DNA from 3 places in the Paenibacillus sp. FSL F4-0100 genome. Region 3 is predicted to be linked to each of the others. Evidence: riboswitches for the same ligand, from Rfam matches in the RefSeq annotation. Region 3 holds a riboswitch; each other region holds the start of a gene.

Region 1 (10,848 bases), 1.7 Mb from region 3:
CATTACGTCCCCCGGTCAGCTTCATCTCGTATACCTTGACCGAATTGGGCACAAGCTTCTGCTCGTGCTTCAGAACATCGGTGACGATCGCTTCTTTAAGCAAATCGAGATTATAATTCAGCTTGATGTTCCACGTAATTTCTTTGCTGACAGGATTGTAGCTGCCGTCTTTACCGCCGTTATTTTTCGTATAATCGTCAGCGGAGAAGCTCGCATCCCGCTCAATCGGTCCTTTGGTCTTGCCTTCCTCGATCCATGTCATCGAAGCTCTGTTCAAAAAGTCCCGTTTGCGATCCTTCAGCCAGCTGATGTTAAACTTCGTTTCATATTCAATCGTATAGGTGGTGTCCATCTTAGAGAATTCGATTACAAAGCCTTCGCGTACATTATCGTACTTCACCGCGTACTCGCTCTCTGGAACGACTTTCCCGTCCGCTTTTACGATCACTGAATCCGGAACGAATTCGAGTCCGCCTTGCGGGAACGTATCCGTGATGACTACCTTCTCCATGCTATATTTGGTGCCGTCCGGTTTTTTATCACCGTTGACCGTAATCTTCCACTTTGCCGTTTTATTGGCGAAATCGATGCTCGAGGTTCCCTTCACCAGCGCAGGGCTTCCATAGCCCGGGGCCGTTACTTCCTTGGACGCTTCACCCGATACGACTTTGTTCTTGACACCCTGCCCTTCGGAGCTCAAGCGATCGACCGGCTTCGTCTGGTAAACGATCGTATACGGCGAATCGATATCCTTATTGAATTGAAGCTCGAATCCGTTCTTACCTTTCGCTACAGCGGTGTAATCCTCTTCGGAAGCCAAGTCTTTGGCATTCGTCGAATTTCCGTTATACACCTTCAACGAATCGGCAATCCAGGTGTGGTTCTCACTAAATTCATCCGTAATGATGGCTTGAGCGCTCGGAATCTTTTTCTCGTTGAAATTGTATTTCACCGTCCAAGTGATGATTCCGGTATCCTTATTCTGGCGATACGACTTATCCAGAAATTGGCCGCGATCTACCGTTACGGTAGCCGTCGATTGGGCATTTTCCATCCCTTCGCCCGACAGGACAGCGGTGTTCTCAAACCGGGACTGTTGACCGATAAGCTTCGTCGAGAAGCGAATTTCGTAGGCTTTGCTGATAGTCTCATCCTGGAATGCAAGCTCCAGGTTGCCGCCGCCCGTTTGGAGGGCGTACTTCCCAGCGTCCAGCTTATCACCAAGAACCGCTGAGCCGTCACCGTTAACCTGCAGGTTGTAAACCTCTACGGAATCCGCGATGAGTTCCAAGCCTTCAGGCATTTCATCTATGAGAACCGCGTGCTTGATTTTATCCAATGATTTGTTGATCTGGACCGTCCAATCGATCTGGTCTTTGCCAATCGCTTTCCCTTGCTTCTCGATCAGCTTTCCGCCTTGCGGCTTTAGGTTCACGATGATGGTCTGAACCCCGCCCTTGATCGGAATAGCAATAATGATTTCCGTGCTTCCTTTAAGAACTTCCTTCTTAAACTCGGTACGAATTTCCAGCTTGCCGCTGATGTTGGAATGATTCTCCACGTAATCGTTGAAGGTCATCACAATTTTCCCATTCCGATCAACGGTAAATCGGCCAACTTCGCCTTGACCGGCAAGGAGCGGTGCGTCAATGTCCGTAAAAATCTCAAACTGCGTCGGCAGCTCGAAAGTGAATGTATCCCCATTCTTGTAGCCGTGTCCGTTCGGAAGCTCCCATTCGTAGCTGAGATTAACGGCTGCACCGATGTCCAGGCTGCTGTCCGGATTATACACCGCATCAACCACGGTACCGTTCACATCGGTTAATACGACTTTGGTTAGTATTCCTTCCATGTCGACTGCTGGTGCTGGTGTGTTATATACGTCATCCGTGACTGTCTTTGGCTCCCTAACTTCTAATTCCTGCACGCCAATCTCTGATTCCTGCACAGTAACGGCTGATGGCTGCTCGCTACCAGCAGCATTCGCTGTCCAAGCGAATGTGCCGAGTAGTGTTTGAAACAGAAGCAGCAGCGCCACAACAATTCCACTTACTTTTTTCTTCATAATCTCTCCCTCAATCTTATCATTACCCTCGTAATATTCGGTTCCGATCTAACTTTCCGTGCGTTCATTTCGTCCCATGCTTCTACCAAAATGCATGCCAATAATGGACTTCATGAGCCATCATCTCCAAGACCTGTTATGGGCGCACGATTCATTGGTGTCTGTATTTTCCTTCAGAACCCAGCGGGCTTTCTGCATTATATCGGCCAAAACTCTACAATTTCTATACAACCGAAATAAGCCTTGGACTTATTCGTCCAAAGCTTAGTTTATTACGCATTAATTTAGTAGTATTTGGATGCTGAATAGCTGGAGGCATCTTTAATCATTTTGTATCCGGTCCCTTTGCTTTTCCAGCTTGCATCGACGGTTGTGTCAATGGTTACCCACTGCCCATTCAAATATACTTCATTCCAGGCGTGATACACATCAACGTATTCCGAGGTTCCCATGGCAAGCTTTGCCGGAATATCGAGGCTGCGGAGCATGGAAGCGAATAGGGAGGCGTAATCATAGCACATCCCTTTCTGTCCAGCGATCGTGCGGTTGCTATCGGGAAGGTAATCCGTCAGCTTGCTGGATGCTAGAGCATTGTCGTACCGGACCGTCCCGACGATATATTCGTAGACAGCCTGTACTTTTTCCTCGTCGGAGTGGGCAGAACGGGTTAGCTTTTTCGCAAGCTGAGCAGCCTTGCCCTCTTCGCTCCAATCGATATTTTGTACAGAGTTCAAAAACACTTTGCTACCGTTCGTCAGTTGCAGCTTAACTGCCGCTTCCTGAACGATCTTGTATTTGCTACCGCTGACTTGTTCCAGCACGGAAATCGTGTAATCTCCGTTGCCCATCTGCAGTGGAAAAACTTCCTGCTGCTTGGCCGGCGAAAGCCCATATGTATATTGGTCCTGACCTTTTCCGATCATGAGCTTCGTCTTGGTGCCTGCTTTCACGTCATATTGAATGACGATTGCCCCACGGTCCAGTTCTTCCAAGCCCAGCCAATCTTCAGATGGTGCAGCTTGTACAACCGGAGCCCATATCAGAAACGCAAAAAGTCCAATTATCGCGAACACTGCGTTGCGCATGTGTAACTCCCCTTCGGTGGCCAGGCTGCCATTTGACATTTCGTCAAGAAGGCCCTGTAGCTTTGCGTCCTAGTCTTTCGACAAGTTTGCCATTATCATATTAGAGTTCCACGTTTGTCCAAAAAACAAAAAAAGCGTTTTCATTCGGTAGCTGGCTGTCATTGACGTTTCGTCAAGAAGACCCTGTAGCTTTGCGTCCTTGCCTTTCGACAAGTTTGCCGTTATCGTGAGTAGCTTTTGTGAGTACATCATATCAAATATCTCAATTTCCATCAATAAAAAATTTAAAATTTGGAATATTGTCATAGGTCAAACAGAGCCATCTAATCCCAACACTTGTCTTGTTTATTAGCCGACCAATAGAACAATCAATTCTTTCGAATCTAACGTTTGTTGACTATAGTATCAAGTTTGTTATCTGGAAGCAGCGAATCCTCCTCTTATACAATGAAACTAACAAGTGCACCGACAAGCGAGATTACACCGTAAGGAGTGAGGAAACATGAGCTCGAAAGCCGAATCAAAAGATAAACGAAAGCGCTTACGAATACGCTGGCACAAGCAGGATACAGAACTTACCCTCTTGGCGCTGCCGACCACGATTTGGTACCTCCTGTTTAGTTTCTTACCGATGTTCGGGATCATTATCGCCTTCAAAAATTTCAAGATTAGCGGCGGCTTCTTGAGCAATGTGTTTAACAGTCCATGGGTCGGCCTCAAAAACTTCGAATTTTTATTCAAATCGAATGACGCTTGGATCATTATTCGCAACACCATTGGCTACAACATTGTGTTTATCGTGCTAGGAATCGTTCTGCCCGTTCTATTCGCGATTATGATCGGACTCCTCCACAGCCGCAAAGCGAGCAAGGTCTATCAGACAATGATGTTCCTCCCCTATTTCCTATCCTGGGTAGTCGTATCTGCGGTAGGCTGGGCATTCTTAAGCTTCGATAAAGGGATTGTCAATCAAATGCTCGTCAATATGGGCAGCGATCCGATTAACTGGTATATGGAGCCGAAATATTGGCCATTGTTCTTGATTCTCTTAAATGTCTGGAAGGGCCTGGGCTATGGTATGGTCATTTATCTGGCAACCATCACGAGCATTGACAGCACCTATTATGAAGCAGCTGTTATTGATGGCGCATCGATTTGGCAGCAGACGAGATTTATTACACTGCCCATGCTCAAGCTGGTGATCGTCATGATGTTCATACTGGCCGTCGGGCGGATATTTTACACTGATTTCGGCTTGTTCTATCAGGTCACGCGAGATTCCAATTCGCTGTTCAACGTGGCAACCACCATCGATGTCATGGTGTATAAGCAGCTGAAAACCGCCACCGTAGGGATGGCATCCGCAGCCGCATTCGTACAGTCTGTTCTGGGATGCGCAACGATTCTAATTGCTAACTGGATTGTTCGCAGAATCGATCCGGACAGCGCGATGATGTAAGGAGGCAAGACGATGACACCGAAAACCACTTACGAGACAGGCCTTGAGAAGTTTAACCGCACAAACAAAGCCGTCAATCTGTTCTTCAACTTGATATTTATCATCTTGGCTCTGCTCTGCGTCATACCCGTAGTTGTTGTTCTGTCGATTTCCTTCTCCAGTGAGGAGTCCATCCGTGAGACCGGTTATCACCTGCTCCCGGTCGCTCTGTCGGCTGAGGCATACGTCTATATCGTTAAGCAGGGAACGATGATTCTGCGAGCGCTCGGGGTATCCGCCCTCGTTACCGTGGCCGGTACCGTGCTCGGCGTATTGCTTACCGCCTCCATGGGTTATGTGCTGTCTCGCCCAAACTACAAGCTCAGGGGCTTTCTGACCTGGGTGGTATTCATCCCCATGGTATTCAACGGCGGCTTGGTGTCCAGCTACTTCATTAATACCAATTTATTAGGACTTAAGGATAGCATCTGGGCACTTATTCTACCGCTGGCTGTTTCATCGTTCAACGTGATTATATGTAAAACCTTCTTCAAGAGCACGATTCCCGATGGGCTGATCGAATCTGCTGAAATCGATGGTGCCAGCCAGCTGCGAATCTTCTTCTCTATCATCCTGCCGATCTCGCTGCCGGTCATCGCAACCATCGGACTGTTTCTCTGCTTTGCTTACTGGAATGACTGGTTCCAATCGATGCTGTATATCGACAACCAGAACCTGTATTCCCTGCAAGCACTGCTCAACAGCTTAATGAGTAATGTAGACGCACTCGCGAAAAATGCAGCAAGTATGGGCGTCAGCTACGCCATGCTCGTTGCCACGATGCCGAAGGAATCAGCCCGCATGGCTGTCGCCATTCTCATTGTTCTGCCTGTAGCATTCGCCTACCCTTTCTTCCAGAAGTATTTTATTTCCGGATTGACGGTCGGCGCCGTGAAAGGCTAAAGACGAAATAAGCCAAGAAAAAACCTTGGTTTATGATAGATCACACTGTACAACTCTTAAGCGATTTAACTTCAATGAGGGGGAATTTGGAATGAAGAGAGCTTTTAAGTTCATCTCTACACTGTGCGTACTGGCACTCATATTGACCGTTTTAGCAGCCTGCGGCGGCTCGAAGTCTCCAGCTGCGACGGATGGATCTAAAGCGACAACAGACACACCGAAGGACAACACCGAAACAAGCAAGGATATTCCGACATTGACCTGGTGGACCATCGGGGGCCAAGTGCCGAACAATTTCAGCAAAGCGGTTGATGCCATGAATGCCTATACGGCCGAGAAGATTGGCGTGAAGGTTGACATCAAGGTAGCCAGCTGGGGAGAATGGGATACCAAAATGAACACCATCGTGAATACCGGCGAACCCTTCGACATCATGTTCACGAACAGCGGTAAATACAGCAAGCAAGTAGCTATGGGCGCATTTGCCGATATTACGGATCTGGTTCAGAGCGAAACGCCCGACTTGTACAAACTGATTCCCGAAAAAGTATGGGAAGGCACAAAAATCGGCGGCAAATATTATTCCGTTCCGACGTACAAAGATTCAGCGCTAACGCAGTACTGGGTATTCGATGATAAGTATGTGCAAAAGTACGGCATCGACATGAATAATATCAAAACGCTGCAGGATCTGGATAAACCTCTCCATGACATGAAGGCTGGCGAAGGCAAAAGCTTCTATCCGCTGCCAATGACGCAAGGCGAAGGCTTGAACGGTTTCTTTAACGAATATGACGATTTAACGCTAGGCTTTCCTCCTATCGGCGTGAAAGCGGACGATGCAGCACGCACGGTGGTCTCTGTTCTCGAGCAGCCGGATGTCATGGCTAATCTGAAGCTCCTGCACCAGTGGTATCAGGATGGTATCATCAACCCGGATGCTCCGACGAAAACGGAGAACGACAAAGGCAGACCGTTCTTTGCAGCCCAGGCATTCCCGGGAGCCGAGGTCAGCTGGCAAATCAATGACGCCGTTGAAAAGTATAATATGGTTCAGCATTATGGTCCTATCTATACCACCAGTACAATCCAAGGCTCGCTCAATGCGATTTCGGCAAATTCGAAATATCAGAAGGAAGCTTTGAAATATCTTGAATTAGTGAACACGGATCCCAAACTTCGCAATATGCTGGCATTCGGCGAGATAGGCGTAGACTACAACAATGTCGATGGCGAAAAGGTGATTGAGCGTACATCCGATACTTGGCCGCTGGCTGCCTACACACAAGGCACATTCTTTAATTTGGCGGTGACCAAAGGCGCTCCCGAAGATCAATGGGAACAGGTTAAAAAGCTGAACGATGCAGCGACCTCCTCTACGATCCTAGGCTTTGCGCTGGACATCACCGATCTTCAGACCGAAGTGGCGAATTGCCAAGCGGTATGGGATAAATACAAATATGAGCTGATCACGGGCGCATCCGATCCGGAGAAAATGGTGCCGAAGATTACGGCTGAATTAAAATCAGCCGGCATGGACACGATTATGCAAGCTGCCCAAGAGCAAATCAACAATTACTTCAAGTAAGATTACATTTCAAGCGCATCCCTTAATGAGGCTCTCTTAAGGGGTGCTTTTTCCTTACGATCTATGAAGCTAGGCGTTAATCGTGTTAAATTGAGATATAGCAACTTGTTTCAACGACCTGCTGCAATCGAGGTGTCATATGGGCTCTTTTTTGCAAATCAAAATTTATCGTCACAAGTTTATTGCCTATGTCATCTTCGTCGTCGCCATCGGAATCACGCTTGGTACGCTGACCTGTGCCATGCTGCTGAATCAATGGGTTGGCAACTCCCGGATCGAGGCGGCTAATGCCTTCTCGCGTGTAGAGAATGAGCTGCAATATGATGCTGACCGCATTGAGGCTTACATGCAGCGTATTTACTCCAATACAGGTCTGATGGATGATGCTCGCAGCTTTTTAAGCAGCAGTGCTGAGGGATACTTAACCAGCAGGCTGCAGAACAGCCAATTCTCACAGCCGCTGGTTTCTTTTCCGGAAGATGTTAAGACCTATCTGTACAGCTGGGCGCAAGGTGAAATCACGCAGATAAGCACGCATACCGACAAGTATGGCAATGTCGTCCGTTTTAATGATAACGGAATTGCAAGCTTTATCTTCGGGCTTCCGAATACGGATGAAGCTTTTCGCGACACCCTGATGAAGGGATTCGTATATCGCAAGAAACTGTCGGATCCCACGTCAGGTCCCCAGGAATTCGGTGAGCTGCGCTTCTTGGTCAGCAGTGAGCAAATCTTTAAATCCGTTCAAAGCTTCCGATTGGGTAATGCGGCTGCAGTCAGCCCTTCCGGTGAAATATATCTGATCGGTAGCGGACCGGACCGGGACCTAGAAGAACTATCCCGACTAGCAGCGGCGAATGGACGCAGTCACGGTATTATTTCTAGGGGTGTTTTGAAACATATCTTTTTTGTCTCCTTTCCATCCACCAAGTTTAATTTCAAATTCGTGAGCATCATCGATTTATCCATGCTCATCCGTCAGCATGCCGGGATGCTGATCACCATCTTTCTGATCGTATTGACGGCCATGATTAGTGTGCTTCTACTCATTGCATACAATATGCGGGATGATGCCCTTTTCCTGCGCCGCATCATTCAATCGATTGGACGTGTGAAAATGGCCAATTTCACGCCTAACCGCCCTGCCCGTTACCGTCGGAATGAATACGGCATGATCGCCCGGGAATTGGACGATATGATTCAGCAGCTGGATAAGCATATCCGGAATGAATATCTGTTAAAGATCAAACAGCAGGAAACTGAAATGAAAGCGCTTCAACACCAAATCAACCCTCATTTTTTATACAACACGTTAGAGGTTATCCGCTCCACTGCTCTTGTCAATCAGGACAGGGACACCGCTGACGCCATTGCAACGCTGGGGACGCTCTATCGCGAAATCGTCAAAAAGGAAAATATCATTTCGATTGCAAGCGAGCTGGAATTGCTGCAGAAGTACTTGGAGATTATGGAGTTTAAGTATCCCGAGCGCTTTTATTATCAAGTCAATGTAGAGCCGGCACTGCTCCTCATCCCTACCGTGAAATTCTGGATGCAGCCTTTGGCTGAGAACTTTTTCATCCATGGCTTTAACGCGAATCATGAGTTTAATTTGTATGTCGTTAATGGCTTTGAAGCCGAAGACTGTTATGTACTGGAATTCGTGGACAACGGACGCGGTATTCCTCCGGAGCGTTTACATACCGTTCGAAGCACAATGTCTAATCATGATGAACCATCTTCCAATAGTATCGGGCTGCGCAACGTATATACGCGCCTTCACTTTTTCTACGGGGACGGCTTTTCGATCGAGATTGCGAATAATGAGGAATCTGGAGTCAACATTTCCGTGCGGATTTCAAAAGAGGTGATTGAACATGTACAAACTGATGATTGTGGATGACGAACCTCAGATTTTGGAGGGAATGAAGCGAATCCTGGATTGGAAACAATACGGTTTTGGTCGGATCGAAACCTGCGAATCCACGGAGGAGGCCATGTCCAAAATGGTCGACCTGCTGCCGGATGTCGCCATATTCGATGTTTGCATTGGCAAGGAGCTTGGATATGAAGCGATCCGCAGATTGAACGAATTTCAAATTCCTACGAAATATATCATTATGAGCGGCTATAGTGAATTTACATATGCCCAGGAAGCCATTCGCTGTGGCGTCAAAGACTATCTGCTCAAGCCTATAGAACGCACCAAGCTGCAGCAAGTGATTGAGAAGATCATCGTTGAGGATCTGGGCGGTTCGATAGGTAACAGGAATGGCGAAAGCCTGAACACGGACCCGGTATTAGGTGTAAGCTATGACAGCTTATCCAAGCTGGTCAACCGTATTCTGCTGATGATCAGGACAGAGTATGCTCAGAATATAACCTTGAAGTCCGTAGCGGAGCGTTTTCAGATGAACAGCACCTACCTTGGACAATTATTTCTTAAAGAAACCGCGATGAAGTTTTCCGAATATCTCATGGCTTACCGAATGCTTCTTGCACAAGAACGAATTCAATCGACAGATGAGAAGATTTCCTACATCGCATTTTCCGTCGGCTACAACAATCTCAACTACTTCTATACGCACTTTCACAGCTTTTTCGAAAAATCTCCTTCTGAACTGCGGGGAAAAGGGTAACAACAAACGCGGCGAAAAAGGAGGATACCGATGATGTTTAAGCACCCAAGAAGCCCCAAACGCATCTTCATGATCATCAGTCTCATATTGCTGCTCACATCCTATACAACCGGCTGCTTCCGGCAGCCTGGATACAACAACGAAACATATGATGGGGACACGGTAAACCTGATCTATTATACGATCGGAGAGCCTGACAAGGATCTGCAGCTCGTCAATGATAAAATCAATGAAATCATGGTTCGTAAAATCGGTGTGACGATCACCTATGTCAAGGTAAGCTGGCAGGAGTATGAAGATCGGCTGAACACGCTGATATCCGCCGGAAGTCCATTTGATATTGCTTTTGCACCCGATTATGCAACCACCGCTATGCGCGGCGCCTGGCTGAAGCTGGATGACTATCTTGCCGGCCTTGGCAAGGAAATGTACGATGCCATTGACCCCACCTTTTGGCAAGGGGTACGTATGAACGATGGCAGCATTTACGGTGTGCCGACCAATAAAGAGTTAGCCGTGCTTGATCAGTGGATGTATCCCGCTTCCATCGTGAGTAAATATAATATCGATATTACCAAGTACAATGCGCTGGAATCGCTTGAACCGCTGCTTCGGATGATTCATCGGGAAGAGCCGACATACATCCCCATGGAATTGGATCGGGATTCCCACAATTTCTTCGCTCTCCATGGATACGAATATATTATGAACCATAAATTGCCCTTGATGATCAAATCACTGGACCCGAGCGCTCAGGTGGTGAATATCTTCGAAACCAAGGAAGCGCGGCAGGTGCTGGATACGTTGCGGAGTTATTACAAGGAAGGCTTCATTAATGAGGATGCCGCACTGCGAGAGCCTGGAGGACTTAAACGAGGGGCCAAAGTGTTCTGGAAGTCTTCAGGCGGCGGTCCGCTCTCGGAGACGACTTGGAGTAAGGATCGCGGCTACAAGATTGTAGCGAATCCCGTAACCCCAAGCACCGTCACAACGGAATCCGTCCGGGGCGGCATCATGACCGTGAACGCCAATACGAAGCATCCGGTGGAATGCATTAAATTCCTGAATTT
Region 2 (10,848 bases), 1.7 Mb from region 3:
CGGCTGAAATATCGGAATTTTTACCGAATTTACGGCGCATCATCTGCTTCAATTTAGCAAGAGGCGTCTGAGCCACGCTGCCGATCGTGGGCAGCCCCATGACGTTAAAGTGGCGGGTCATCTTGCTGCCGGCCATAAACATACAGCTAACGGGCAGTTTCCAAAGGGTATCCGCAAGCGAGTCCTTGGACAATGTGTAGATGCCGGACGGATTTTTCTTGGCATAGTTGTCACAGGCTGTTTTAGCCAGGATTTTGGTTTCACCGATGCCGAAGCGAGCGTTAACACCCGTAGCATCCAGGACATGACGCTGAATGGTTGTGGCTAACTCATCGGGTGTACCGAACAGGTGCAGCGAACCGGTAACGTCCAAAAATTGCTCATCGATACTGTAAGGCTCAACCAAATCGGTATAACTCTTGTATATCTCCGTGATTTGCATCGAAACGTCAATATACTTCTGCATCCTAGGTTTAATGACGACAAGATCCGGGCACTTTGACAGTGCTTCCCCTAATCTCTCTGCCGTCGTTATTCCTTTTTTTTTAGCAAGCGGACAAGCAGCCAGCACGATACCTGAACGTCTTTCCGGATCCCCTGCAACTACCAAAGGGCGGCCTGTATACTCGGGATGGTCAGCTTTCTCAACAGATGCATAAAAGGACTGGCAATCTCCTAACATGATGACTCGGTTAGATGATTTCACAACAGACTCCCCTTATCTGCAATTTGTAGCCCCAGGTAGGTGTACGATCTTTGCTCGATCTCCGCCTCAATTAGCCCCCATAGTATGGACAGCTTGTGATGATACCCTCTACAGACGAATTCAACCTCAATGCCCAGCTTTGTTTTTCGATCCTCGTAAACCTTAATGGCATATTCACGCATTTTTTTACGAGCTTGAGCTAAATCGGATAATGCGGCTGCCTGCAAATGGTCGATGATCGCATTCGTTAGCTCGGGGGTCTTTAAATCTGCTCTGCATAGGATCGAACGATCATGCTCTAACACATCAAGTAAAAGGGGTAATAAAATATAATCCTTCACCAGTTGGGTTTCATCTGGCTTCAACCCAATACTCAACATCATTAACCACCTCATTGACGGGAACGTTTGTTTGTATTATATGCGAACATTCGTTCTTTTATCAATGTAAATTATACCCTTATGGTGACGAATCCATAATCAGTGATTAAAGCCCCCCACCTGGAACCTTTCAATCAACGGATGGTTTTTGTTCCGATTCACTTTCATTACAAAATCGGAAGGGATCTCTTGGATGCAAAACGAAATATCCTCCTGTAAAAATTCCGGTTTTTCATTATCGTAAAATTTCTCGGCCGCTTCTGACTTTCGAATCCGTTCAATGGTTTCCTCGGCAGATATACGGTTAGTGTCTTGGAGAATCTCCGATATATATTGTGCGCAGGCCAGATCATCATCCCCTGACGGATGCGAAGCAATTAAATTAATCATCATGTTGTCTTCTTTTAATAAGTTTCTCTTTATAAACTCTGCTGTTGTTCTTGCATTGGTGAACCCGGTAACGAATAGGTGCTCGGTACTCAATGCGTTTAGGGTTGCTGTAACCCCATTGGTTGTCTTCTGGATCAGAAATTTCTCCCGAAGATCCAAGTTGTGTAAACGTACAGGCGAATTGTCCAGTTCAAACCCCGGAATCGGCAGCCCCTGTATCTCTCCCGCTAATAAAAAGTCAGGATCGATTTTTTTTAGACGCAAGGCGTCGTCTAGAGTTCCTGCCAGAATGATACCTTGAACCCCATTGATAAAGGCATAGTGCGCTACGGTAAAAGCCCTTATAACATCAATTACAACATTGATGTGTGATGCTTCCAATGTATGATGATGTCCTTGGATAATCTGTATCGGCATGCAGCAAACCCCTTTCACCCGGCATACTTGGGCTATTTTAGTAACAGTATATTTGCCCAAATCCAAGGAGTGCTCAAATCCTCCAAGGATTCCGCAGCAATAAAGGAATATTAAATTCGGATGTGGTGATAATTAGGAAGCATGTACTAATAAATGGCCTACTATAAACGAACTTCAAGTCTGAGGAGCGATACCATGGAAAAGACCAAAAAGCGAAAACTGAATATTAGCTTTAATAGCGATATCGACCTGCAGACCGACTCCGCGGAGACAAAAGACAGCGAATCTTCCGGAAAATCAAAGTCTTCTAACAGCTCAAAGGGTCAATTGTGGGAATTTATCGCACTAGCGACGATCCCGATCGTACTCGTTTTCGGCAATTCCATGCTAGTCCCGGGGCTTCCTGAAATGCAAAGGGAGCTTGGTATCAGTAAATTTCAAAGCAGCTTGATCATCACAATTTTCTCCTTGGCAGCAGGCTTGTTTATTCCGATTATTGGTTATTTGTCCGATCGATATGGACGAAAAATTATTATTATACCCGCCTTGATCATATATGGAGCTGCCGGTATTCTGGCAGGATTCGGCGCCATTTGGAACTCATTTGCGGTGATTATCACTGCGAGGGCGATTCAGGGGCTAGCGGCCGCCGGAACAGCACCGATTGCCATGGCGCTCGTTGGCGATTTATACGATGGCGGGACCGAAAGCAAGGCACTGGGCTTAATCGAAGCCTCCAATGGCGCAGGGAAGGTACTCAGCCCGATCATCGGTTCCCTGCTTATGCTAATCGTGTGGTATGCTTCCTTTTTCGCATTTCCCGTGTTCTGTGCGTTATCGTTGTTGGCCGTCATTTTTATGATCAAAGAATCGAAACAATCTTCAAAGCAAGAACTAGGGAAATACCTTGGGAAAATCAAAGGCATCTTCAAAGAAAAAGGCCGCTGGCTCATCACTGCTTTTTTTGCCGGATCACTGGGGTTGTTCATTTTGTTTGGCGTACTATTCTATTTATCCAACATTCTTGAAGACAAGCCGTACCACATCGACGGGGTCAAGAAGGGCTTGATATTGGCCATTCCATTACTCGGGATGGTGATCACCTCCTATACAACTGGAAGCTTGATCAAGAAAAAGGGCCTGCTGATCCGTTGGCTGATGAATATCGGGCTGCTTGCCATGACCCTTTCTCTGGCGGCTACGCTTTTCTTTTTTAACAACATTTATGTGTTTATCGGGTTGCTAACAGTCAGCTGCATTGGAACCGGAATGCTTCTTCCTTGCTTAAATACAATGATCACCGGCGCTGTTGAGAAAAGTGAGCGGGGAATGATTACGTCCCTTTACAATAGCTTGCGATTTTTGGGGGTTGCAGCAGGGCCTCCCTTATTCGGGTGGATGATGGACAAATCGGATCATGTCGTTTTTATAACCGTGTCTTCACTATCTTTGGTTGCTTTAGGATTCGTGTTCTTTTTGATTAAGCCGCCTCGGCGGATCGGATGACCAGACAAATCGCTTATTGTAAAAGATGGGCACCTGTCAATGGGCATGAGCATATTATGCCAATGTCATTGGATTAAACGACTACATCAAAAAGAATTGAGGAGATCCTAAAATGAACAGTTCCCTGCGAACAGTTTGGCCCATGGAGATATGTGATCCGAGCGGGCTGCGCGAAAATCCCGAGCACGGCAAAAAAGACCACGACACCTACGGGGTCATGGAACGCGGGATGACGATGGTTATTGATAAAGGCTTGGGTAGAAACATGTTTTCAGATGTGATCGAGACAGCCTCGGATTACATCGATTGCGTCAAATTCGGTTTTGGGACGGCTCCGCTGTATAAAACGGAAATGCTGCTATATAAGATCAATCTAGCCAAACAACATGGAATCACGGTCATGCCCGGCGGAACCTTGCTTGAGACAGCCGTGCAGCAAGATGTCGTCCCCGCATTTTTTAATACCGTTTGCCGTCTTGGATTTAACGCTATAGAAGTATCTGACGGCACGATTGAGATGTCGCGAAAAAAACGAACGGAGCTCATCCGGGAAGGTAAACAACGCGGACTTCGGGTTTTTACGGAGTATGGTAAAAAGCAATCCGGTTCCCGCATCGAAGCCGAAATGCTCGCGTATACGATGGAAGCGGATTTAGACGTAGGTGCCGAGTATATCATCGTTGAAGCGCGCGAGTCAGGACTAGGTATCGGTATTTTCGATAAGCATGGCGAGTGCCAGGAAGAAATGATAAATACTATCATCGACTACGTGTCGGATGCAAGAAAGCTGATTTGGGAGGCACCTCTTAAGGAGCAGCAAGCGATGCTTCTCCGCAAATTGGGATCTAATGTGCATTTGGGGAATATCCAACCCACCGAAGTGCTTTCCCTTGAAACGATGCGCCGGGGACTTCGTCAAGATACGTTTGAACTCGGGGTGAGAGAGAAACATACGGATGGATTTTGTTACGTGATTTAAACATAGACCAAACCACAAGAGAATGATAATTACTAGAAGTGCGTGTTCAAAAAGGTCGATTTTCAGCACCGAGAAGGTTGGATGAAGCTAGGGACGTCAGGAGCGGAGCGTACGTTTTGGGTACGTGAGCACCGGAAGGCCCGGCTGAATTCAAGATTCGATGCCGAATTGCTTCCTGATTCGCTTCGTGATCAAAAGCGGACTTTTTGAACAACCTCTAGAGGGCTGTCTATGGATATCTCCAGAGTCAGCCTATACATATTTTCGTTGAAGAGACCGATCCCGGTAATCCCCTTCAGGGAACAAGCATACACTAAACAAGCAGGACTGGCTTGTTACTCTAATCTATGAAGGATGATTCCGTGTGAATTTACAGATCATGCCCGGGCGAAAAAGCCCCTTTTTCTTTCGTCGTATTTCCAAGAAACTCTTCTTCATTACCGCCGGCTCCATCATTCAAGGTTTTGCCATGGCAATGTTCTTGTTTCCTCACGCCATTCCTTCGGGGGGAGGAGCAGGGATCGCGGTTCTTCTGAACCATGTGTTTGAGCTCCCAATGAGTCTCGGACTGTGGTTAGCCAATTTTATTTTCCTCGCCTTTACAGTCCCTTATCTTGACGGTGTCAGTGCCTTCGGGACCATATTTGTTATAACGGTGACGTCCGTTTCCGTTAATTTCTTCGAGGTGTTCTTAGAACCCCCGTTTGGCAACGTATGGATCGATCTTCTATTTGGCTCGGTTATTCTCGGAACAGGTGTCGCCATCCTCATAAAGCAGAGGGTATCGAACGGGGGAATCGGTTATGTTGCCTTAGCCATTTATAAGTATAAAAGAATCAACCCCGGTACCTCATTGTTCTGGATGAATGGAATCATATTCGCCTTCACTGCCTATGTGATCGATTGGAAAATTATTATCCTTGCAGTTGTATGCCAGTGGATATCGACCCGGATCATTAACTGGATTCATCAGTTTCCTCCTCCTAAGTCGATCTATGAACCCGCTTGGCGCAAAAAGTGATTCTGTGTACGGACATAAGAGTGATTGACAAATATAACAAAAATATGGAAATTTGGGTCGTGCGGCCTATATTAAATGAAAAACAATGTAAGTTATAGTTTGAATATGTCATAACATGTTTGAATATTCGACAAATTCACACTTCGTAGTACGATAATAGCAAACCCACTGAAAAGTGGCGACGCAAAGCTACAGGGGCTAATGTGGAGCTACTTAAGACCGCGATGCCAGCCAGTTGCCGAATACGACGGAAGCCTCCGTCTGTTTTGTTGTGGTTATCATAATGGATGGGGTTTTTTTATTTTTCGCTAGGAGCTGCCGAATGCAGCCGCGGCGATGAATAGGAGATCGATTCCATTATTAATCGCTTATTCTTACAAGGGAAGAAGGGAAAATAATGGGTCAAAGAACACTGGTAGAAGCAAACAATCATTTTCCTAATATCCTCAGTATGACTGAAATAAAAGAAAGGTTGATTGAACGGAAAGAAATTCTTTATTTGCTCCAAGAGGAAACAAGGAATATGAACGATTTGCTGTCTATACCCTATTTATTTGTTATAACAGATATGGATGGAACCGTCATCGATTATTGCGGAACAGGTTCGTTAAAAAGTTTTCTCGAGAGAAATAATATGAAAAGTGGGACCTCATTGGCAATGGAAGACGCAGGAAATAATGCCATTTCATTATCCATGGAACAACAAACGCTTTCTGTCGTAGTTGGGGCCGAGCATAGTAATCGCTTGTTTTCAGAATTGGCGTGTGTTTGTACTCCCATTCGAATAAAAAATGTGATCATAGGCTACCTTGGCCTTAGTTTTCATTATTTACACGAGGTTACATTTGCCATACCACTCATTGAACACTTGGCCAAGAATATTGAAGAAAAGTTACCTCAAAAGGATCCCATTCTGCAGAGGGAATTGATCTATTCTCACTTTCACCAATATGAATTAACGAATCGAGAGAAAGAAATAGCATATGGGTGGCTGGAGAATAAAAATGTACCTGAAATTGCTGATATTTATGGTATTAGTCAAAGTACGGTTCGTACTTTTATTAAAAAGATATATGCAAAAACGAGAGTCAACCATAAAGGAGCATTTCTTAAAAAATTTACATAACCGTCATAAAAATTCTTAAGACAAAGATTACCCAATTCTGGGTATTTTTTTTGTTTACGTCGAATTTTATAATGATAAGTAGCTGTAGCTTTAAGCTGATTCGCGTTATCGATAAGATGAGAGATTCAATTCTTATGGTTTGAAAAAGTTTGTCCCAGGAACTGTGGCAACGGTCATCAATCACTTGTTACGACGGGGGTGGGTGAACAAGATGATTTCTATCGAGAGCGAGCTCGAACAAGTAGCGAAAAAACTCGAACTTCTACGAAGAGAACTTGAGCGAGTGGCCAGCAGTTTCGAATTGGTGCATCGAGATGTTGTCGCCATTTCACAGTCGTTGGATAAGCTGATTGTTCGTTACATGCAATTAAAAAACCAAGAAGAATATATCAAAAGAAAGTAGATCTTCTTCATAAGAAGATATCTACTTGGGCGGTGAAACAAACGGATTAAGATTTACTAAGGCAAGAAGCAAAAAAAAGATGACCTCCGAAATTTGGAGGTCATCTTTTTTTTTTGCTCGTGGACTGTCCTCATGAATCCATTACCAACACCCGAAGGGAGGTGCGGCGGAGGATTCGTGAAGCCAACCAGCAGCCGCTGACGGCAATAGCAAGCGCGATCAGAGCCAGCCCAATGGCCAGCGGCCATTCCATGATGAGTGGCAGCTTGACAATACCGTAGGTAGAGAGCAGACCGCGCAGCACGGCTGGCAATGCGTAGACACCGCAAGCGATGCCAACAAGTGCACCAAGCGCAGCCAGTCCGGCAATGCCACTTGTCAAGGCACGACGGATATCGGTTGCTGTCAGGCCGAGCGAGGCATAGATCCCATATGTTTTCGTTTCCTTACGAATATGCAGACGGCAAGTCGTATAAACAATAAGACAAGTGACAGCCATGAACAGAAGAGCCAGCATACTCATCGGAATGAGCAAAACCGCCGCAGCTTCTTTGAATACGGAATCGAGCAGCACTTCCTGCTTCAGCGCTTGGATGGAAGGGCCGTAACGCTCGTTCAGCTGCTGTACAAGCGCATCGCTATCGGTTTTGCTCTTCAGCTGAATAAACCCGGCGTCCGGATGCAACTGCTCCACAAGGTCCGAGGTGACCCTGGCGACGTTCGACAAATTGGAAATAGACTGAAAGGTGCCGGTGATCAGCAATTGCTGCGGTTTTCCTTCAATGTAGATCGTGAGTATGTCGCCGATATCTTTGTCCAACTTACGCGCAATATTGATTCCGATAGAAACTTCATTAGGCAGTGCAGGATTACGGCCCGCAAGCGAGGCAAATCCCATCTCGTCCATGCTGCCTTCCACGACCGTCAAAGGGAGGCTAAACGTCTGTTGATGATCGCTATCCCCTTCGACATCCGCGATGACGCCGGTGGCGGCCCCAGACCAGTTTAGACTGAGAACCCGAGGGTCGTTTTGGATATAGGCTTGCATTTCTGCCCGATCCATACCTTCCGCATGGATAACCATAATGGCGATATCCGCATCGTCATAACCCCACTGGGCCGACGTTTCACCAATGCGATAGACACTGGTTACTAGCACGGCGCCAAAGACGAGCACAGCCACCGTGATGCTCATTAGCAGAAAGATCAGTGCTGCGCTTTTTTTGTTGCCGCTCACATGCTTCCAGCCGATGACCGTGGGTACGGACCATCGGTCCAGTAGTCTTATGCGGGCACCATGCAGATGGGTACGACTATGCGAGGATTCCGACATGCCGTAACGGATCGCTTGAATGGGCTCAATATGGCGTGTCTTAGCAGCATAAACAAGGACGCATAGAAGGATGATGAGCAGCAGGCCGCAGCCGGTCCAGATCGCAACATCTGCTGCTTGTACGGGAACAGGTGCTGTATCGGATTTGAGAAAAGACAGGGAATTCTGGATGATGACATCTGAAAGGAGGCGACTTGCAATCAGTGCTGGGACCAAGGCGACAATCGCCATTAAACCGTATTGCAGCAAGTAGGTACCGATGATGCGTTCGGAAGTCATGCCGATCGATTTGAGAATGCCGATGGTGCGATAATTGGCAAGGATCGTGTCCGTGATCGTAAAGCCGATCGTAAGCAAAGCGACGAGGATCATGATCAGCCCGAGGAAACTCATGACAAAGCCGATCACCTTGTTCATGATAAAGTAAAAGGCCGACAATTCGGCAAACGAAACGCGTTCCTCCAAAAACGGCGATCCGAGCGCCTGCTCAAAGCGCTGCCAGTACTCCCCGCTTTGTTCGGGATACGCATAGCGAAGCGATAACATGTATTGCTCCGGAGTGGACAAGCTACCCATGGTTGACCGGTAGTCGGCATCGTTCATCCAGATGCGGGCAGTGGTCGAGAAAGGACCGCCATGGGATAAGTCGATGACAATGGCGCCAATCGTGAAATGTACTGGTGCAGTCCCTGAGGTGAACGTCAATTCATCACCGATGTGCATGTTGTATTTGTAGGCAAGCGAGGTGGGTATCCAGATCTCGCCGGCTTCCGGAACGGTCAGATGCTCAGGGCCTGTACCGGGAAGAGGATTGTTGACCCCGTGCGGCATCGGAGGCGTATTGATCATATACAGATAAAGATTGGGCAATTCTTTTCCGTTATAGACCAGTCCCGTCCATGGCTTATAAGGGACTAAGCTGGATGCGGTTACTCCGTCTTGGCTTGACCACCAATCGGCTACCATTTGTTTGTCATGCAACCCGCGGGTCATATTGATGACTTCATGGGCACCCTGAGCAGCCGTATGGCGATCGTTGAATACATTTTCCGTATTCATCAAGACCGTAAATGCGGTGCTGACTAGTAGGGCAGATAGGGCAATAAGCAATGCGATCAGCGTGTTTTGCATTTTTCTTTTGCGCAGGTTGCCCCAGCAGAGTGTTAATATGGCTCGCATCCCAGACTACCTCCTCCCGGTGACATAAGCAAAGATCATCGCTTCCCGCTCGGAGGCTTGCTCTGGACTGTAGGGTCCCATATCCAGCGTGCCCCCGATCTTGCCATCTCGAATATAGATGAGGCGATTGCCGCGGCAGGCTGCCTTCATGTCGTGGGTGACCATGACAATCGATTGACCTTCCGCGTGCATCTGGCTCAATATATCAAGCACCGTAACGCCTTGCTCGTAGTTCAGGCTGCCGGTAGGCTCATCGGCGAAGATGATGTCCGGGTTATTGATGAGCGCCCTGGCGATTGCCGCCCGCTGCTGCTGTCCTCCGGATACTTGGGAAGGCAGCCGGTTGCTCTGTTTATCGAGGGACAGATTGACCATTAAGTCATGTGTCCTTTGCCGTACTTGTTCCTTGTCCTGATTAGCGATATATCCAGGGAGGGCAATGTTATCGAATAGCGACAGATCCGGTACAAGGTTGCTGTTTTGATAGATAAAGCCGATCTGATTCGCCCGAAAGCGTGCAAGCTCCTTGGCTGAAAATTGATCAAGGCGCTGTCCCTGCAGACAGACTTCTCCGGCTGTCACATCATCAAGTCCGCTGAGCAAGTACAGCAAGGTGGACTTACCCGACCCCGAATCGCCCATGATGACGGTAAAGTCTCCTTCATAAATGGACAGATCGACATTGCGGATGGCATGGTATTGCTCCTTGCCGGTGGTGTATGTTTTGCATAAATTACTAGCTTGCAGCATGACGGTGTTGCTTGAAGGCATATTGTGATCTCCTCTCTTTATCTCCCACTGCCATCAAAGTATAGAGGACGAATCTTGCGCATTTGTTATCAAATTATAAATAAAGTATGACAGGAGTCAGCTAAAGGGGCAGAGTTAAGCAGAAGGTCGTTCCCTGCTGCTGTTGACTGTGAAAAGAGATCGTACCGTCATGCGCTTCCATAATATATTTGCAAATCGACAAACCCAGTCCGACCCCGTGGCGCTCGGCCAGTTGGCCGGCAGTTCGTTGTAAAACGTTACCCTGGTAGTACCGTTCAAAAATAAAAGGCATATCACGCGGGGAAATCCCGCTGCCTGTATCGGAGACGATGATCTGCAGGCAGGATGTTTCCGAGTGTTCTTCAACAGCGAGGCGAATTGTATCCCCGGTTTTGGTATGCTTCAGTGCGTTCGTGACGAGATTGGCAATGACTTGCTCGATCCGTACAGCATCGATTCGGACAAGCACGTTAGGAATCACAGCAGGCTCTTCGCAGCGTACGCCCATTGTTCGGATATAATGGCCCATCACGTTGAAGATAGGCTCCAGCGTTGGAGCGCTGTACTGCTCAATCGGATGTACGGCAATCTGTTCCAGATCACGCAGTGCGTGCAGCAGCAAATCGTCTACGAGCAC
Region 3 (10,848 bases):
ATCACAAGTAGGGCGAATTAATTGGCTTAATCCCCCAAGGTGTGTGGTTATTCTTATCATAACAGCAGTAGTGAGTGATGCAGGAGAGATTGCAAGGCTGTCGCTCTTCATATCTATGCTCGGATGGGTGTTGTACAAAGGAAGTCACAACATATACTCGATAAGGAACTTCATTAGTAGTAAAAAGGAGTGTGCAGTACGGTTTTCGGGAGGCTCGCTTGCGTGCTCGAGGGCCTCGGCTTGACGGCACCTTGAAAGTACCTTTGAACAACAAACTCGCGAAATTCCAAGTAGATATTTCTATATAATAGACATAAAGATATCTCTATCGTCCGTTTCTCTGCTATATTAACTGTGGTAAATTATGGAGAGAACTTATTTAAATGTCTTAGAAGAAAATGACTAGGGGAGAAATACTTCTTGGAAACTCACTCATCCAAATATCAAATGAAAAAGAGCTATATTATATTATTGCTAGTGTCCATATTAGTTGTTTTAACTAGTTTGCGTATTTTATGGATGGAAACGTTTCAGGATCCCAAACAGGCGTCAATTCATAATGGGCAATTCGATTTGCGCAATTGGAATGCAGAAGATGGCAGCATTCTATTACTTGACGGGGAATGGGAGTTTTATCCTTCGCAATGGTTGATAGATGGTAGTCGGCAACAATTGTTAGGCGATATTGCGCCAAGGCATATTCAGGTACCGGGAGGATGGAATGAAGCTTTGCATGCTGACAAGCCATCTCCATACGGGTATGGCTCGTATCGTTTGCGTCTTTATGTAGACCCGGCAAAGAACCTTAATTATAGTATTCGTGTACTCAGCGTACGCACTGCATCAGAATTATATGTAAACGGTCGATTGCTTACTAAATCAGGACAGGTGGCGACAACAAAGGATGAATATATTTCGAAGGACCTACCTTATTCTACAACCTTTACAGCAGATGACAACGGTGTAATCGAACTCGTCATTCAGGCGGCAAATTATGTGGATAGTCGAAGCGGGGGCATTGTCCGATCCATTAAATTTGGTTCAGAAGAAGCCATTGCTAAAGAGATGAAAGCTTCCGTTTATATGCAGTTTTTGGCAGCGATTATATTTATTATGCATGCTGTCTATGCACTTATTTTGTATTTACTAGGAAATAAGGAAAAGAAGCTGCTCTATTTCAGTTTGCTTGCATTATGTGTAACAATCATGAGTGTATTTAGTGTTGATGAGAAGTTGTTCCACCAAATATTTTATATTGGCAGTGTTTGGGATTTCCGGATAGCGAACATTGCCCTCGTTATGGCAGCCTATGCTTTGCTCCAGTGTACGAATCATCGCGAGCTTCCATATTGGCGTAGGATGTACCCTGTCTATAAAGTATTGAATCTAGGGACTGCCGGCATCACTTTGTTTTTAGATCCACCTCAAGTGATTATGCTCTTTCCGGTTTATTATCTATTGGTTGGTATTGCTGCAGTTATCACGTTGATTACAATGTTTAAAAAAGTAATCAAAGGTTTAAAGAGCAATCTTTTACTGCTTTTCTCTTTTCTTGCGTTGATGAACCATTTTCTTTGGTCGTTAATCTTGCTGGATAGCGGATTAAGTCTTGTCTACTATCCGTTCGATATGATTATTGCGATGGGTTGTTTAGCCTCTGAATGGTTTAAGGGTTACTTTATCATGCATGCGAACACCAAAGAGCTTGCTGCAACCTTGCAAAGAATGAATGACCATAAGGATCAATTTCTGGCAAACACTTCGCATGAATTTAAAAATCCGCTGCATAGCATGCTTAACATGTCACAATCCGTTTTAAAAAGGGAGCGGCATTTATTGCAGGAACGGAGCATCAAGGAGCTTGAAACGGTTTTATCTGTAGGACGTCGAATGACATTGATATTAAACGATTTGATTGATGTGATGAGTTTACGGGAAGGCAATCCGCGTATACAGAAAAGAGTCATATTTATTCAGCCAATTGTGACCGGAGTACTTGATATGCTGCAATTAAATGCAGAAGTGAAGTCTGTAAAAATTGCAAATCAAATTCCTGAAGATTTTCCTCCAGTAAATGCGGATGAGAACCGGGTTGTTCAAATCGTTTTCAATTTACTTCATAATGCTGTGAAATATACGAATGATGGGGTCATTTCGATTCAAGCTTTTGTAAAGGATGGACGAGCCTATATCGTTATTGCTGATACCGGGATCGGAATGGATGAGAACATGCTTAAGCGCCTATTCCGTCCGTACGAGCAAGCCAGCACGAGTGAGACTATGATTGATGGTGGCTTTGGGTTGGGTTTAAGCATAAGCAAGCAACTGGTTGAGCTTCATGGGGGTACGTTAGATGTGTCCTCTACTTTAGGAGAAGGCTCAACATTTACATTTTCATTAAAGCTAGCAGACTTGAAAGCGGTGGAAGAGAATGATGTGACGAACTCATTTGATTCTTTACCATTACAATTCATGCCGATTCAAGAAATAGCCTCCTCAGTGTATATGGAAAAAGTGAAAATTCCGCCAGCTACGAATCAAACAACTTTAATAGAAATGAATCGTGAACGTCCGATTCTATTAGTTGTTGATGATGATCCTGTCAACCTTCAAGTACTTGAAGCCATACTACCACCAGACGAATATGATTTAACGATGGTAACGAGCGGTAAAGAGGCATTAGCTATACTGGACACTAAGGAATGGGATCTGGTCATCTCCGATATCATGATGCCACAGATGTCCGGTTATGAGCTGACACGAATGATTCGTGAGCGGTTTACACTCACGGAGCTCCCTGTATTGCTCCTTACCGCAAGAAGCCAACCGAAAGATATTCAGAGCGGTTTTATAGCGGGGGCAAACGATTATGTGACGAAGCCAGTGGAAGCAATAGAAATAAAATCGCGGATCGAGGCGTTAACTACGATTAAACAATCCGTTCGGGAACAACTGCGATTAGAAGCTGCATGGCTGCAAGCGCAAATCCAGCCTCATTTTATATTTAATGCGTTGAATGCTGTAGCAGCTTTAAGCGATATTGATTTGGATAAGATGCGTAATTTGCTCGATGAATTCAGCAATTTTTTGAGGAATAAATTTAAATTTCAAAATATGGATAGGCTTGTTCCGATCGAAGAGGAGTTAAGTCTAGTGCGTTCTTATCTAAATATTGAAAAGGCTCGGTTTGAAGAAAGGTTACAGGTTATTTGGGAGATAGATGGCTACGGGGACTTAAAAGTCCCATTTCTTACGATCCAGCCTCTCGTTGAAAATGCGATAAGACATGGCATAATGAAGCGCAATCGTGGAGGAACGATTCTTATTCGGATTTTTGTCTATGAGACGCATGCAGAGATAACCGTTGAAGACGATGGGGACGGAATAGACGAGGTTCAATTGCAACGAATATTAGAAAGAAAAGCGGATAGTCGTTCAGGTGTCGGATTGATTAATACGGATCAGCGATTAAAACGGCACTTCGGAACTGGACTTCATATCACAAGTACGTTAGGTACAGGGACAAAGGTAACTTTTCATGTACATAACAGGTTGAATAGCGGGGATAAAGCTAGGTGATAAATAAGTGATTGCATGAGGAGCATCCTTGGCTGCTCCTTTCTTAATTTTCGCTGATAGCCTCGTTAAGCTGAACCGTATCATAAGTAGGGCGAAATTTGCACGAAAACACCAGGTGTAGGGACCATCCGTGGTGGATGGAGGCAACGAATTAGAGTACTTTTAAGGGCAGAACTGAAATCTTCGCGACGATGATTTTGGCTGCGTTGAGCGTGCGGTATTTTACGATTAAGTCACGTTAGACCTGTCTTGGCCTTACATTTACAAGCAATATGCTGGCAACGATAAGCACCATGCCCACGATAAGGTTCATCGTCAAATGTTCATTCAGGAACAAAATGCTGCAGATGATTGAGCCGACCGGGATGAGGAACGTGTGCGAGCCGACTTCGATGCCTCGCCTGAACCAATTAGCTTGAAGTATACGAGCCAACCGAGCGCAATGACGAATACGGAGATGAACAGCGTATCGTACAAGAAGGCTGCCGTCCAGCGCACCTCTGACCAGCTCTCGACAGTCGAGCCGTAAGCCGTCATGACGATGCCTCCAATCACGATCTGCATAGCGGTCATCACAGCGAATCGACCTTGGCCGCCTGCCGTTTGATATAGACTGTGCCAAGCGCCCAGCTTAGTTGCGGATCCCAAGGCGAGCAGAATGCCGAAGATGGAGATGCCTCCAATCCACCGATGCTCATCGAGGCGACTCCGCCGAAGCCGAGCAGTAGGCCGACCATTTTCCGGAGAAAGTTGACAAACAGCCCCTCAAGGCCGTGACCGCTGCAAGTCAGATAAGGTTGTATAGAAAATGTATAGGAGGAGCTAGTAGACTATAAGTTAATGAAGAAATAAGTAGATTTTTGGCGGATCCGACATGATCGTCCCGAATAAAAAAAATAGTGGTGATCACTTTTCCTAAAATTCTGCAAATAAAAGTAGGTTTCAACAAAGTTGGAGTATCGGGCCTAACCGTCCATTTTTTTCGAAGTATAATCCTAATTACGCAAGTGTTTAAATTCAATACTGTATACATACTCGTACGATAATGGCAAACCCGTTGAAAGACGGGGACGCAAAGCTAGAGGGGCTAAAGGATTTGCTGAAAACGCAAATGTCAATGCCAGCCAGCCGCCGAATACGACGGAAACTTCCGTCTGTTAGCGCATGCCGCTTAAAGGACGGAAGTTTTTTTATTATATCGTAAAGGAGGATCGAAAAAGTCAGCTATGAGGATGGGGGCTTATCCCACTTCATTTAAAATCGCAATGAATTTGGAGGAATGATTTATATGCGCGTCCATGGATCCAGGAATTATTGGAATAAACAACTGATCCTGCTGCTTGTTTTTATGCTAGTAGCGGAAGGATTTTTCACTATGCTTGCGCCACAAACGGCGAAAGCGGCTGCTCCTGCTCCAGGCGGGGTTAGCGGAGATTTGATCTCCTGGGTAGAGTTCACGAAGAGCATGGAGCAGGGGAAAATTGAAAACAACCTTGTTACCGAATTGCAGGACTTGGCGGATGAAGGAAGGAAATGGACTCCGTTTGCAACAAAGGAACAGAAGGTGGAGAATATCGGCAATAAAATGATCAACTTCCACCTCGTGACCGTTCCCGAAAGTTCCGATGCTGCCGTACAATATAAGACGAATTCGCCATTTGCCGATCCAACTTCAAATGCACGGGAAGTATTTTCCGTTCAGTCAAAAGATCTGGATGAAGCATGCCCAGCAGTGCCTCCTCCTGGTACGTACAATAGCGGCTTTCCTTGGGTAATGGGGGGGACTATGCCGGATGAATATTGTTCCCCAAAAACCGGTTTCGGTAGAATATCTTCAGGTCTCGGTTCTACTCAAGTGAGGGGGACAGTTAATCCCTTTAAAGAATTACCTACCATGTTGAATGTCTCAAGCGCGGTTAATAGCTGGAGGCTTAACATGAACGGGGCGATAACTGGTGGCGAATCGACCAATACAGTGAATTGGGAGACGACCGGGGCAGATGACGGATACTATGCGATCGGAGGAGCTAAAGCAACACCTTTCAAGGGCGGGAACATCGCGGAAGTCCTGGTATATAACCGCACACTGACAGATACGGAGCGGCAACAGGTCAATAGCTACCTGGCTCTCAAATACGGGATGACGATGGCAACCCGTGATTATTTGGCCAGCGACGGCATAACCAAGATGTTTAGCCATGCCGACAACACCGGCTATGGCAAGCACATTACGGGAATTGGCCGCGACGATAACGGCACATTGAATCAGAAGCAATCGAAGTCGCAGGTAGCGGGCGCCAATGTAACGATTGCGCTGGGTGATGCGATCACAGCGACTAACGATGCTAATACGAACCCGATTGCAAACGATAAAAGCTTCTTCGTTTTCAGCGACAATAACTTGTCGACCGTGTACGCCAAAGTCATCGATAATGACGATCTTCCCGCAAGCCATCAATTACAGCTCGCAACCAGCGTAACGTCGGCCAAGATGATGAATCGCGCATACAAGGTCGACAAAAGCGCCGATTGGAGCGATGCTCCGATTACCTTAAAAGTGGACGGCGCGGATGCAAGCGAGAATCAAGTGTTCTTATTCGTAAGTCCGGATAGCGCATTCTCGTCGGATGTAACCGCGCTGCCGCTGGATGCTGCGACGGGTCAAATTACGGTGAACAGCAGCGTATTGTCTGACGGCAGCTATTTTACATTTGTGGAGTATGTGGATAAGAGGTCGTTGGAGTCTCATGTTATTGATGCCGGAACCCTGGTGGAGGCCAATTATACCGCAGCCAGCTGGCAGGCATTTCAGCAAGCATTAGCTGATTCTAATAGCATTCTTACGGATGCGAATAAAATGCAAGATGAAGTGAATGCAGCCTTGAAGGCTCTTGAGGATGCTCGTGTAGCGCTAGTAAGCATAGCGGCACTTCAGGAGAAAGTGGATGAGATTAACGGCGAAATTACCGGCGGAACGTTGACGGAAACGGATTATACGGAGGAGAGCTGGGCCGAGTTGCAGAACAAGCTGGGCGAGGCCCAGACCGTTCTGAATGATCCGAACGCAACGAAGGCGGAGATCGATGCGGCATTAAAGGCGCTTGAGACTGCGCGCGGAAACCTCGTGATGGCGGGAGCGGAGCTTGAATCGCTGAACGTCTTCAATGCCGACGATAGAAGCCCGATCGACTTCGAACCGCCGTTCGACGGCGATCGATACTTGAATTATACGACGGTTTCGAATTCCGTCTATGGGGTCGGCATTGAACTGAAAGCATTGAATCCGAACAGTACCGTCAAAGTGACATTAAATGGACAAGAGGTCGATGCCGCCGAATGGGATCGTCTGCCGCTCCATGAAGGCCTCAATGTCATCAAGGTAGAGGTGACCGATCCGAATGGCAATACGAATGTGTATCGGATTGAAGTTTATCGTGTTTCCAACAAGCTCATATCGCTGACGCCTTCTACCGGTGTCTTGGAGCCTGCATTCGACACGCTAACGGAAAATTATAAGATGAGCGTTACGAACAGCGTCTATCAGCTTCATTGGACGCCGGTAACCTTGGATTCGACCGCTACGATCGAGTTCAGCGTAAATGGCGGGGCATACGCTGGGATCGCCAGAGGAACCGCAACTCCGCTTCATTCGCTTCAAGTCGGCGACAACACGGTCGTCTTTAAGGTGACGGATCAGGATGGCGTTGAAAGGTTGTATACCGTTATCGTAACCAGAGCCAGTGCACCTACGCCTGGCGATGGCGGTGGTGGCGGTAATGGCGGTAATAGCGGTAATGGCGGCAATGAAGGGGGAAGCGCAACTGCACCTGTACCGTCGGATGGCTCGGACATTCGTACATCCGTGAACGGGAAAGAGTATTCGTTTGCAACCGGCAAAACGTCAACTTCGGGAGACCGCACGATAACGTCGGTTCAAGTCGATCTGGACAAGCTGAACAATGCTTTGAATCAAGGCAACGGACAAAAGCTTGAGATTCTTTCTCCGAAAGACAGCGATTTAAAGGTTGACGGATTGACGGCAGAAACCGTGAAGCAAATCGCCGATAAGGGCGCAACCCTAGAGATCATCAATCCGCTAGCGATCTATCCGGTTCCTGGCGGAAAAATGGACTTCAACGGGGTGTCCAAGCAATTGGACAACGCGGCGCTCGGCGATATAGCGGTTCATATCGACATAAAGCGTTCTTCGGATACTTTGATCAATAACGCAAAGAACAAAGCGTCAGCGGAAGGTTACGAACTTCTGGTCAACCCGGTCGATCTGGATCTCACCTTCTCGCATGGCAGCAAGACGGTCAGATCGGAACAATTGAACGGATATGCGGCGAAATACATCGCTCAACCGGAAGACATCGATCCGAACCGCATTACCACAGGCGTTATCGTCAATCCGGACGGCAGCGTGTTCCACGTTCCGACGGTCGTGACGAAGATCAACAATCGCTATTATGCGATGATCAACGATTTGCGCAGCAGCGGTTCCTACTCGGTCATCTGGAATCCGCAGGATTTCGACGACGTGAAGAAGCACTGGGGCAAAGCGGACGTGAACAATATTGCCGCAAGGCTTGATCTTGCGGGTACCGGGAACAATACGTTCTCGCCGGATCGGAACGTGACGCGCTCCGAGTTTTCGGAAATTGTTGGGCTCGGTTTGGGCTTGATGCGGCAGAACGCACCAGAGAACATGTTCCCTGACGTTCCGGCTTCCGCTTGGTATCGAAACTCCGTTGCGATTGCTACTGAATTCGATATCGTCCGAGGCTATGACGACGGTAACTTCTATGGTGACCAACAGATTACGAGAGAACAGGGAATCGCGATGGTCGCGCGGGCATACAACCTGATCGACCCGCAAACCTCGCTCAGCGAGAATCGCATTGCTGAACTGCTGGCGAATTATAAAGACGCGGCAAGCGTATCCGCTTGGGCGAGAGCGGAAGTCGCCCGGCTGATCGAAGTGGGAATCGTTCAGGGCAACGGGCCCCAACTGCTCAGTCCGCAATCGAATATGACACGTGCCGAAACGACGGCATTGATTGCAAGATTGCTTAAAACAACCAATTTGATAGACAAGTAAACAAGTTACCCGAACAACCATTGACGAGTTACGATCGTCGATGGTTGTTTTTTCGCCGATAGCTCCGTTAAGCTGAACCGTATCATAAGTAACGGCGAAATATTTGGTGAAATGGCTCTTTCGTAACATATCAAATCTTCCTAGCAACAATGAAATATTCCTGAGAGCTTTTCTTCAAGCAATCTGATTCGACAATTGAAAAACTCCCTTTCTCAATTGTATCGATTAAATTTCGTATTTTAAATGATCTTATATTCGGCGTTAGACCAACTCTACCTGCAATGAATAACAAGCTGCTTAGAAATTTCTTTTCTCCCAAGCATGGTATTGCAGAAATCAATAATCCTCCCGGTTTCAACAGTTCATTCATTCGTTGCAGAACGATATGTTCATCTTCCAACAAATGCAGAACATGGAAGGCCAAAATGGCATCAAATGAGCCTTTCTTATGCCTTTCATCGAAAATGGTCGCATGAGCGTAGTTTATGTTTGCGATGTTTCGCTCTTTTGCCTTTTTTTCTGCAATTGCGATCATATTCGAAGATATATCAATCGCATGAATCCCTTTCACATATTCGGCAATTTCATTTGCTATCAACCCAGTGCCACAGCCGAAATCCAAAACAATGCTGCTTATTTTAAGATGCGTTTTCGTTCTTTTTATTATATTGATGTAAGTCTGTTCATCCTTCATCTCGATTTGATCATATTGACTTGCTGTTTTGTCCCAGAAACGTTCTGATGCATTCATTTCCGTTACACCTTCTTTTCAAGAGCATCCGCCCGGTTGAATCCTTTAAGGATTAGCCATATAGCCAAAACCAATTGTTGAGAGGCTATTGGAACGTTCAACGTCATGTAGGTTGCATCGAGACCGATGAAGCGAATCATAAATAATAAGCTCGCCAATATGGACAATATAGATCCAATAAGACCCGAAACGGACAACCAGCGTGGGACGAATTTTGTTTGGTAAAATATGCAGTTAAACAAGAACATAGCCAAAACAGATGTCAGTGTCGTGGCCACATGATTCACCAAATCACGTCCTTCCCGTAACAATCCACCCAAGGTCTGAAAATACGAGTCATCCAGAGTTCCAACTTTTGCAAATTCGTGGCTTAATGTCAATAGCAACAGAAGAATGATTACACCAGTAATAATGAACACACCCGCAATGATTCCGAAAGCAGCAGATCCAAGAGCTAAACCTTTATTATGCTTACTTAGAACCGGATACAACGCAATAGGAATACCCACATATGCAACAACCATTAACAACTGGGAAAACGCTCCTATCAGTACCTGATTTCCATTTGTAGAAGCCTGAACAAGGTAGTCTGCTCCATCTATAACTGGAACAACACTAAATATACCTGTAACCAACCCGGCTAATAATAACACCCCGGTAATTACTGCAGACCTTCTGCCTGAATTTGTATTCTTCCTCATCATCCATGAGCCTCCTCATCCTTACCTGCCCTTATCATCATATTGAAAGACCTCTTCGATGGACTTTTCGAAGACACGCGCGATGCGAAAAGCCAGCTCCAATGAAGGTGAATAATTCCCCTTCTCGATAGCAACAATCGTTTGTCTGGTGACCCCGGCCTTATCAGCTAATTGCTGCTGGGTCATCTCGTTATGATGAAAGCGAAGATTCCGTATATGATTGCTGATCGCATCCTTTCCCATGTTAGACTCCCTTTCTATAAAAGTAGAATTGAGCGATACGTCCCAGTAGATCGGATAAAAAACCGAAGAAGATCAACACAAGAAACGTTAAGTAAGTTGGAAGATCCGTAACGAGTGGAATCATGGATAATATAAACCCGAAGAAAAACACATAAAGCGAAATCCGGTCTGCCTTCAACTCGATGATCTTATCCAACTCATCTTCAAAAGAAGGCCCATCTTCATTCGTGGCGATTTTATTGATGATGACAAACACGACATGAATAATAATCTTAGCTACAATCGACACCGGGAGCAGCACCAGAATGAAGGAACCCCAAAAACTGAAGTCGCTGGCCGAAGTGATGCTGCCTTCCTCGGCCTTGTTTACAGCGTATAAAGTGTAGAGCGTGAAGATGAGTAAACTGCTGATGATGGAAACAAAAATTTTTTTTTCTTGATAGGACATATTGACCTCCTCATTAAAGGAATCA

Evidence for each region. Region 3 has a riboswitch for cyclic di-GMP ahead of MHH48_RS34520 (S-layer homology domain-containing protein). Riboswitches for the same ligand answer to the same signal wherever they lie in the genome.
Region 1: another riboswitch for cyclic di-GMP. It lies ahead of MHH48_RS26715 (transglutaminase-like domain-containing protein); the one in region 3 lies ahead of MHH48_RS34520 (S-layer homology domain-containing protein).
Region 2: another riboswitch for cyclic di-GMP. It lies ahead of MHH48_RS26670 (LuxR C-terminal-related transcriptional regulator); the one in region 3 lies ahead of MHH48_RS34520 (S-layer homology domain-containing protein).

Annotation. Positions count from the first base shown of each region.
Region 1 covers NZ_CP150303.1:5,910,624-5,921,471, forward strand. The annotation lists gene MHH48_RS26710 (collagen binding domain-containing protein) at 1-2,065, opposite strand, end outside; gene MHH48_RS26715 (transglutaminase-like domain-containing protein) at 2,350-3,150, opposite strand; cyclic di-GMP riboswitch class I at 3,163-3,251, opposite strand; cyclic di-GMP riboswitch class I at 3,294-3,380, opposite strand; gene MHH48_RS26720 (ABC transporter permease subunit) at 3,653-4,609, shown strand; gene MHH48_RS26725 (carbohydrate ABC transporter permease) at 4,622-5,551, shown strand; gene MHH48_RS26730 (ABC transporter substrate-binding protein) at 5,643-7,139, shown strand; gene MHH48_RS26735 (histidine kinase) at 7,279-9,042, shown strand; gene MHH48_RS26740 (response regulator) at 9,017-9,778, shown strand; gene MHH48_RS26745 (ABC transporter substrate-binding protein) at 9,809-10,848, shown strand, end outside.
Region 2 covers NZ_CP150303.1:5,897,161-5,908,008, reverse strand. The annotation lists gene MHH48_RS26700 (DNA polymerase IV) at 1-706, opposite strand, end outside; gene MHH48_RS26695 (hypothetical protein) at 703-1,089, opposite strand; gene MHH48_RS26690 (2-phosphosulfolactate phosphatase) at 1,186-1,893, opposite strand; gene MHH48_RS26685 (MFS transporter) at 2,089-3,399, shown strand; gene MHH48_RS26680 (phosphosulfolactate synthase) at 3,512-4,378, shown strand; gene MHH48_RS26675 (YitT family protein) at 4,758-5,399, shown strand; cyclic di-GMP riboswitch class I at 5,548-5,642, shown strand; gene MHH48_RS26670 (LuxR C-terminal-related transcriptional regulator) at 5,797-6,525, shown strand; gene MHH48_RS26665 (Spo0E family sporulation regulatory protein-aspartic acid phosphatase) at 6,737-6,928, shown strand; gene MHH48_RS26660 (FtsX-like permease family protein) at 7,059-9,440, opposite strand; gene MHH48_RS26655 (ABC transporter ATP-binding protein) at 9,447-10,211, opposite strand; gene MHH48_RS26650 (HAMP domain-containing sensor histidine kinase) at 10,312-10,848, opposite strand, start outside.
Region 3 covers NZ_CP150303.1:7,605,584-7,616,431, reverse strand. The annotation lists gene MHH48_RS34535 (ATP-binding protein) at 421-3,579, shown strand; gene MHH48_RS34530 (hypothetical protein) at 3,907-4,152, opposite strand; gene MHH48_RS34525 (hypothetical protein) at 4,152-4,277, opposite strand; cyclic di-GMP riboswitch class I at 4,617-4,715, shown strand; gene MHH48_RS34520 (S-layer homology domain-containing protein) at 4,868-8,680, shown strand; gene MHH48_RS34515 (class I SAM-dependent methyltransferase) at 8,811-9,431, opposite strand; gene MHH48_RS34510 (DUF4386 domain-containing protein) at 9,437-10,135, opposite strand; gene MHH48_RS34505 (helix-turn-helix transcriptional regulator) at 10,154-10,375, opposite strand; gene MHH48_RS34500 (hypothetical protein) at 10,377-10,823, opposite strand.